One region of the Spartinivicinus marinus genome, then DNA from elsewhere that is predicted to be linked to it. Evidence: predicted binding sites of a transcription regulator. Region 1 holds the regulator's gene; the other holds the start of a gene.
The links. Region 1 encodes PhoB, which activates phosphate uptake and scavenging genes when phosphate is short. Its sites were predicted from a motif close to TGTCATANNNNTGTCANA; they were not measured.
Positions count from the first base shown of each region.

Region 2: OQE68_RS12355 (PA3496 family putative envelope integrity protein) is a predicted target of PhoB. The motif match lies at 1,925-1,942, and genes of this name have one in related genera.

Region 1 covers NZ_JAPJZK010000001.1:2,218,607-2,222,745, forward strand. Annotated here, with positions in the region: gene OQE68_RS09995 (chorismate--pyruvate lyase family protein) at 1-348, shown strand, start outside; gene ubiA (4-hydroxybenzoate octaprenyltransferase) at 376-1,251, shown strand; gene phoB (phosphate regulon transcriptional regulator PhoB) at 1,462-2,151, shown strand; gene phoR (phosphate regulon sensor histidine kinase PhoR) at 2,154-3,479, shown strand; gene OQE68_RS10015 (response regulator) at 3,755-4,139, opposite strand, start outside.
Region 2 covers NZ_JAPJZK010000001.1:2,732,553-2,736,691, reverse strand. Annotated here, with positions in the region: gene uvrD (DNA helicase II) at 1-489, opposite strand, end outside; gene hexR (transcriptional regulator HexR) at 731-1,585, shown strand; gene OQE68_RS12355 (PA3496 family putative envelope integrity protein) at 1,982-2,170, shown strand; gene OQE68_RS12350 (DUF4123 domain-containing protein) at 2,327-3,214, opposite strand; gene OQE68_RS12345 (SufS family cysteine desulfurase) at 3,654-4,139, shown strand, end outside.

The DNA of each region.
Region 1 (4,139 bases):
GTTCGTGAAGTGATTCTTTGTGCCTGCCAGCAGCCAGTGATCTATGCACGCACCGTGATACCCGCATTTACTGGTTTACTAAGCTGCCGGCCACTGCTCAGCCTCGATACAGAGCCACTCGGTAAACTATTGTTTACTCATGCCAGTAGCAAACGTAACCCTAACTTTCAGTACGCTCACTTTAGTCATGAGCAATTGCAAACATTACCCATACCCTCAACAATAACGCACTCAACTATTAATCAAGACTGTTGGGGCAGGCAATCTGTATTTATCATTAACCAGCGGCAACTAGCTGTAAGCGAACTATTTTTACCTACGATTTTTTCATTACAGCAACTAACATAACAATGCTTATTGATAGTGACTAACAGGATGGAACTAACCAGTAGCTCTTCTAACAAACTCAATGCATTTCTGAGTATCACCCGCTTAAACCGCCCCATTGGTATTTACTTGCTGCTTTGGCCAACCCTTTGGAGTTTATGGCTAGCTGCTGATGGCCTGCCAGATTGGCACCTGATTATTATTTTTTGCTTAGGTGTCACAGTGATGCGCAGCGCAGGTTGTGTAATTAACGATATTGCTGATCGTCACTTTGATGGTCATGTTAAGCGAACCCAAAATCGGCCACTGGTTACTGGTGCGATGACGCTGAAGGAAGCAATGGGTTGCTTTGTAGCCCTTTGTATTATTGCGCTGATACTGGTGCTATTTACCAATCAGCTGACGATTTTACTAAGCTTTGGTGCCTTGGCTTTAGCCATTAGTTACCCCTTTATGAAGCGCTACACTCATTTTCCACAAATTGTATTAGGGGCTGCTTTTTCCTGGTCGATTCCTATGGCCTATACTGCTCAAACTGGAGAGCTAAACCACGCTATCTGGTTACTTTTCTGGGCTAATTTAGCATGGACAGTAGCCTACGATACGGCTTATGCCATGGTAGATAGAGACGATGATTTAAAAATAGGCGTCAAATCTACTGCTATTTTATTTGGGAAAGCTGATAAACTTATGATTGGCTTATTACAAATAATTACTCTAGCTTTGTTATCAGGGGTAGGCTATTTATTTCAGCGTGGTTGGCTGTTCTTTATTGGCATCGGTTTAATGGCTGGGCTGTTTATCTATCAGCAGTACTTAATCAAAGATCGTGACCGGTCCCAATGCTTTAAAGCATTTTTAAACAATCACTGGGCAGGCATGTTTGTCTTTGTTGGAATAGTTTGTGATAGTGCTGTTTCTTAGTTTTACCTTATTAGCTCCCTCTTCCTCAGGAAGGAGGAATTAATAGCAGGTAATCACTAGGAAAACTTCTCACTGTGGTATTGAGCCACAGTCATAAAACTCATGGATTGGAAACACTTTCAGGGCAGAGCCACACGAATGTCATTCAAATGTAACATAAAGACTGTGTAATGCTCTGCTGACAACTTGAAAGCGAGAGAAGGCTTGAAAATGGTTGGCAAAAAAATACTCATAGTGGACGATGAGGCCCCCATCCGAGAAATGATTGCAGTCGCACTCGAAATGGCTGGCTACGAATGTCTGGAAGCAGATAACACGCAAGATGCTCATAGCATCATGATCGACAAGAAACCCGATCTGATTTTGCTTGATTGGATGCTACCAGGAACCAGTGGGATTGAATTGGCTAGACGGCTCCGCCGTGATGAAATTACGGCCAATATTCCCATCATCATGTTAACCGCCAAAGGTGAAGAAGATAATAAAATTCAGGGCCTGGAAGTGGGAGCAGATGACTACATCACCAAACCATTCTCCCCCAGAGAACTGGTTGCCCGTTTGAAAGCAGTATTGAGACGTTCTGGCGCTCACGAACCTCAAGAGCCCATCAGGGTTGAAGGACTTGAGCTGGACCCAATCAGTCACCGGGTAAGTATTAACGGTAAGCCGACTGAAATGGGACCTACTGAGTACCGTCTGTTGCAGTTCTTTATGACACATCAAGAGCGAGCCTATACCCGAGGCCAGTTATTGGACCAAGTGTGGGGCGGCAATGTGTACGTTGAAGAGCGTACCGTTGATGTCCATATCAGGCGGCTGCGTAAAGCATTAGGCACCGGCCATGACCGCTTTATTCAGACTGTTAGGGGCACTGGCTATAGGTTCTCAACTAAGGCTTAGCGGTGAAAGTTAACTGGCAAGGCGAAATTATTCAGCGACTCGCTATCACTGTAATAGTCAGTGTGTTGTTTGGAGTAGCTATCGGAGAAGTAGCCTGGGTTTTAGCAATTGTCTTAGCTGGATACCTTAGCTGGACATTGTTACAGGTTTTTCGCCTCAGCCATTGGCTTCAAGAGAGTGAGCACAATCACCTAGAGCCACCAGAAAGTCGTGGTATCTGGGGAGATATTTTTGATGCTATCTACCGGCTGCAGCGCCGCGACCAAAAAGCGCGTGCCCGGCTACAAGCAGTGATTGACCGTGTTCAAGAGTCTACTGCAGCACTGAATGATGCTGTGATTATGGTTGATAATCAGGGCAACCTGGAGTGGTGGAACCAAGCTGCTGAAACCATGCTCGGTTTTAAGAGCCCTGTAGATCAAGGGCAGCTAATCACAAACCTGATCAGAGAGCCAGCATTCTCCAGGTATTTCGACAGAAAAGAGTACCAAGAAGCGCTGGAAGTTCCCTCCCCCATCAATGACCAGCTCATCTTACAATTCAATATTACGCTGTTTGGTCGCAATGATCGCTTGTTGTTAGTACGGGACATTACCCGGCTGCATAATCTGGAGCAAATGCGAAAAGACTTTGTAGCAAATGTGTCCCACGAGCTAAGAACCCCTCTCACAGTGATCAGAGGTTATCTGGAAACCTTGCTGGATAACGCTGATATTTTACCTGAACGCTGGATACGTGCTTTGCAGCAAATGCAGCAGCAGTCAGATCGAATGGAAAATCTGGTCAGTGACTTACTCCTGTTATCACGTCTAGAAACCAGCGATCGACAGGCTGACTTAAAGCCAATTTACTTACAGAAGATCTTGTCAAACATCATTAGTGATGCCAAGGCGCTCAGTGGTGACCGTTGCCATCATATCCAATTGGTTTGTCCAGAAGGTGCAACACTGTTAGGACATGACCGCGAGCTGCATAGTGCTATCTCGAACCTAATCTTTAATAGCGTTAAATACACACCTGCTGCTGGGCAAATTAATGTACATTGGTGGGAAGATGAGGATGGCGGGCACCTTTCGGTGATGGATGATGGAATTGGTATTGATCCCAAGCATATCCCACGTCTCACCGAGCGGTTTTATCGAGCAGACCCTAGTCGCTCAATTAACACTGGTGGTACAGGGCTTGGCCTGGCTATTGTGAAGCATGTACTGATCAGACATAACGCTCACTTAGAAATACAAAGTGAACTCGGTAAGGGCAGCTGTTTTATTTGTCACTTCCCTCCCACAATAATCGCTAGCGAAAACAGCCCAGAGCTAGTGGAATAATCCCCTAAAAGAAATTCGTAATAAACAATAATACCCAAAGCGAAGGGATGAATCACTTTTAGGTGTAAAAATAAAGTGGTATATACTCAAAGCGAAGGATTATTTAGGCGAGGCCACCGAGCGATGAAGCCCCAGGAGTTTAGATAAACTAAATGACTGGGGTGAAGACAGTTTATTGCTCCTGCATAAACTGCATTCACACCATCCTTGGTGCTTAACGACGGTAACAAAGCCCTTGTGCCCTAGGGGTATAAAAATCATTCGCGAAGAGTATATCACCAGTATTTTTTTCCAGACCCTGAAGCAATAAACTTCGATAAATAATCAAATTTCTGTGGGTCTTCATCCACAAAGACCACTGAAATGACAATATTGCCTGCATTGATATTTTTTTCAGGTGCCTGCAGCGTATGAATCAGACAGTTGATTCTGGCTACATCACCTGCACTATCATTTTGCTGCAAATCAATAACCGCCGTATCCAGTAACTGGGGAATACCATGCTCACGGCTAGCAATGACTTTTGCTTCTTTTAAGCTAATATCCTGAATTTCACAAGGGATGGTTTTATCGTGCACTCGTAACTGTGCAGGGCCTTTTGTTGGTTTTTTACCTGCCTGAGGCTTAGCTGCTGCTGATGTACCTCCAGTTAAAGCTGCA
Region 2 (4,139 bases), 510 kb from region 1:
ACCATATGGCTCTATATTTTGTGGCCGGCGTCCTTCATCTTTTTGGTTATTAATGTACCACTGAGCTTGTTTGGGTGGCCACTTGGCTTCATCTAAGTTTAAGCCCTTCATAAGGCGCTTAATTAAACGCAGTTGGTCATCAGCATCTAATATTTGAAAGTTCGCTGGCAGCCCAGCATCTCGCCAGTGCAGCCTCAATAAACGGTGAGCCAAACCATGAAAAGTGCCCACCCACATTCCGCGGGTACTCACCCCCAATAGGGATTCAATTCGACTACGCATTTCTGCTGCCGCTTTATTGGTAAAGGTCACGGCCATAATAGCATGTGGCGAAATACCTTCAGTTTGGATCAGCCAAGCAATACGGTGTACTAATACTCGTGTTTTACCACTACCTGCACCAGCCAACACCAGGCAATTTCCAATAGGTGAAGCAACTACCTCACGCTGAGCAGTATTTAATGAGTCTAAAGTTTGGGATACATCCATAGTGATTTGTAGCCAGGAGTAGTGTGGGCAGAAATTAAACAGCAGCTATCTTGTTTAAGATCATCTAGTTTAGCGGCGAGCAGCCTTAGCTTGCAATGCTGAGCCAGATATTTCAATCAGCCACAGTGTTTTGGGTAGCCATAAAATATTCAGGTTAGACCTACTTAACCTTATTTCCATATAGTTTGTATGCATTTTTTGTAGTATAACTACAAACAGGCCCAGCAAAGATTCACCTCACATGGTTTCTATTCAGCTGTTACAACAAATCCAGCAATGCTACAGTCAACTTCGCCGATCTGAGCAGAAAGTGGCAGATTTTGTACTTCATAACCCTACTCGTGTTATGCATATCAGCATTGCAGACCTAGCAACAGAAGCCGAGATAAGTGAACCTACGGTACTCAGGTTTTGTCGTGCAGTCGGCTGTAGTGGCTTTCAGGATTTCAAATTACAACTGGCACAATGCTTAGCTTCTGGCAGTAGCTTTGGCCAATTTGCCATTAGTCCCGATGACTCTCCTGCTGACTACAAGTCAAAAATAATCGACTCCACCATCAGCACGCTATCAAGTGTTCGCGATAGTTTAGATAACTTAGTTTTAGAACAAGCAATCAATGCTTTATCTGTAGCCAAGCGGGTAGAATTCTATGGGTTTGGCGCCTCTGGTGCTGTAGCCATTGATGCACAACACAAGTTCTTTCGCCTACAGCTATCTGCCGCTGCCTATTCTGATCCCCATATGCAGTCGATGTCTGCTGCAACATTAACCCCTGAAGACTGCGTTATTGCTATATCTCAAACAGGGCGTACTCGGGAGCTAATTCATACAATCCAGCTAGTTAAAAAGCAACAGGCTAAAGTAATTGCCATATGTCCCAAAGAAAGCCCGCTAGCATCACTATGTGACTTTGCATTACACATAGAAGCAATAGAAGATACGGATGTTTACACCCCATTAACCTCAAGAATTGCTCATTTGGTAGTAATTGATATTTTGGCAATGGGTGTTGCTATGTCTCGTGGGCCAGAATTAGCTGCACATTTAAAAACAGTTAAGAATAACTTACGCACACTACGCATCTCCTCAACATAAGCTTGGTATATACAGCCTACCCCGTAGCACACAATAAATAATAACTAGTAAAATATTTTCATTTTAACTGAGTTGGTAATTTGAAAATGTTATTAAAAAGTTGTTAACGGCGGGCTGCTCTGCTGTTACATTGGCCTTAGGAAAAGTTGCTGGATAACAATCCGCATTTTGTGAATAACGGCTCTTTTCTGGGTAGGCGGCAAGTTGCTAAGTTTAAGCGCTTTAAGCTCAAGTCGCTTTTAAACTGTTACACATAAATTTGAAGGCAGTTGGAGTTTAAACTACACCGTTCGATATTTAAATCACGCTAACAATACAAATATAAAAACTTAATAATATTGTCATAAAGCTATTGCATCTTAACCAATTACTAACACCAGAAAGGGATGCGGCACTATGCAAGTACAAGTACCCAACCAAACTAACCAGCCCATTTTCATCTCTTCTACAAACAGCTCAACCAGTAGCAGCAACCGAGAAAAGCCTTCTCAGCGCTCTCTGGAAGCAAGACGCGCCATTGAGGATTACTTTGAGAATAAACGCTTAAACCATTTAATTGGCGATGATTACTGGGAGGATGACTAGTCGACTAAACCAGGGATATATTAGCCTAGCATGAATAATAAAATAAAAGGAGCAACAACCTTCCTCATACAACTTATAGCTACATTGCCCTAAAGCTATGCCACTGGATGGGGAAGGCTATTTTTCTTGAAGAACTCATTAAACACGTTACCTAACTCAGGCACAGATTTTTTGAGCCCGGTAGTGTTGTAACAAATTGGTCATTTCCCCTGCTGATATATAGGTTGCCATTTGCGCTTTATCCAGTGCTGACTCAATGATCGAATATTCTTGAGTAACAGGAGACAATAACCTACATAAGTTGCCCAATACAGGCTGCTTTTCCTTAGCTACAATACCTGACAACTCTTTATGCTGTTTCAGATTTTGTTTTGCAAATAATAAAAGTTCTGCATACACATCTGATGTTATCAACTCTGCATGCTGAAGCCGTAAATAATCCACCACAGCAAAAGGCATACTCAGTTCTACCAACCGTTCCAACTGACATGCTGTTAATGTAAACGTTAACTTTTTATTTTCATAGTGATAACAGCTAGATTGCTCGTTTTCGATGTGACACACTTGTCGACTGCACAAGTCAACGTAAATACAGCCACTAGCAGGCCCCAATAAGCTTGCAAATGCTTGCTTATTGCAAACAGCATTTAGCCCTGCAATCACTCTAGGATCATACAATTTAAAATGCGCCCAGTGGTGATTTGGTAAATTTATTTCTAACGCTGCTTTAAAGTGGCTATAGAGTTGTACATGCTCACAATGACTAATAATAAAGATACCTATAGGTAACTCTGCAGACTGCTGTAACAACCAGTCAAAAAGCCGAGTATTGATGCTCACTTTTATCAAGTACGGCGCCACATCACATAGTTCTTCTTCTGGTGTCCCCCTGAATAACGAATCACATTGAGGGTTGTCTTCTAGCTCCCAAATTCGCTCCGGTAATTCTGGCAAACTGGCTGAGTCTATTATGAAATACAGCCCTGCATGGTTGTGCTTTTCGAGTGCAACCTTGATTTGCTGTCTATACTCGTCAAGCAACATACTCCCTCCTTTGATAGCAGCCTAAGTTCTAATTCACTTAAACCACTTTATCGCCCCGATTATTGTAAAAAGCCATTGCTAGTGGCTAAGTCATAACCTGTTATTGCTCTAGTTATCAAACGCGTTCGTTGACATAAAGTACTCAAGTTCTTGCGACTTGCTACTGATTTAAGTCTTCACAAAATAGATTACAAGAATAATACTACCAGATCATTATCATTAATATTTATAGTATGATCTAAATTTATCCACTTCACAGCTTCAAACAGCAACATCCTAAAAGCCATATAGCTGCTCTAACCCTATATAACAAAAAGTTATTAGTTTTTTTCCAGTACACCTATTTACTTAAAAATGAAGACGACACTAAATGACAATATCAAAACCACTATGACTAAAATAGTTTTTCAGTCATGATATTAAGCAATATTTTTTATGAATGCCGGTCAAATCCGTTGATAACAAAGCTGTAATGACAACTACATTTAACGTAAAAGCAGTACGCAAACTGTTTCCTATTTTACAAACACCAGCCAATTGTCAGCCTTTGGTATACCTTGATAATGCCGCTACTACTCAAAAGCCACTATCTGTCATTCAAGCCATTAGCGATTACTACCAAAACTGTAACGCTAATGTTCATAGGGCATCTCACCACCTCAGTACCAAAGCTACCCTAGGTTTTGAGAAAGCTCGTCAAACAGTCCAACAGTTTATTAATGCATCAACCTCTGACGAAATTATCTGGACTCGTGGAGCTACAGAAGCTATTAATCTAGTTGCTTATAGCTATGGTTATCATTTTATTAAGGCGGGTGATGAAATATTAGTCACTATTCTAGAGCATCACGCTAATATAGTTCCTTGGCAACAATTAGCTAAGGCTACTGGTGCTAAGTTAAAGGTGGTGTCAATTAATACTGCT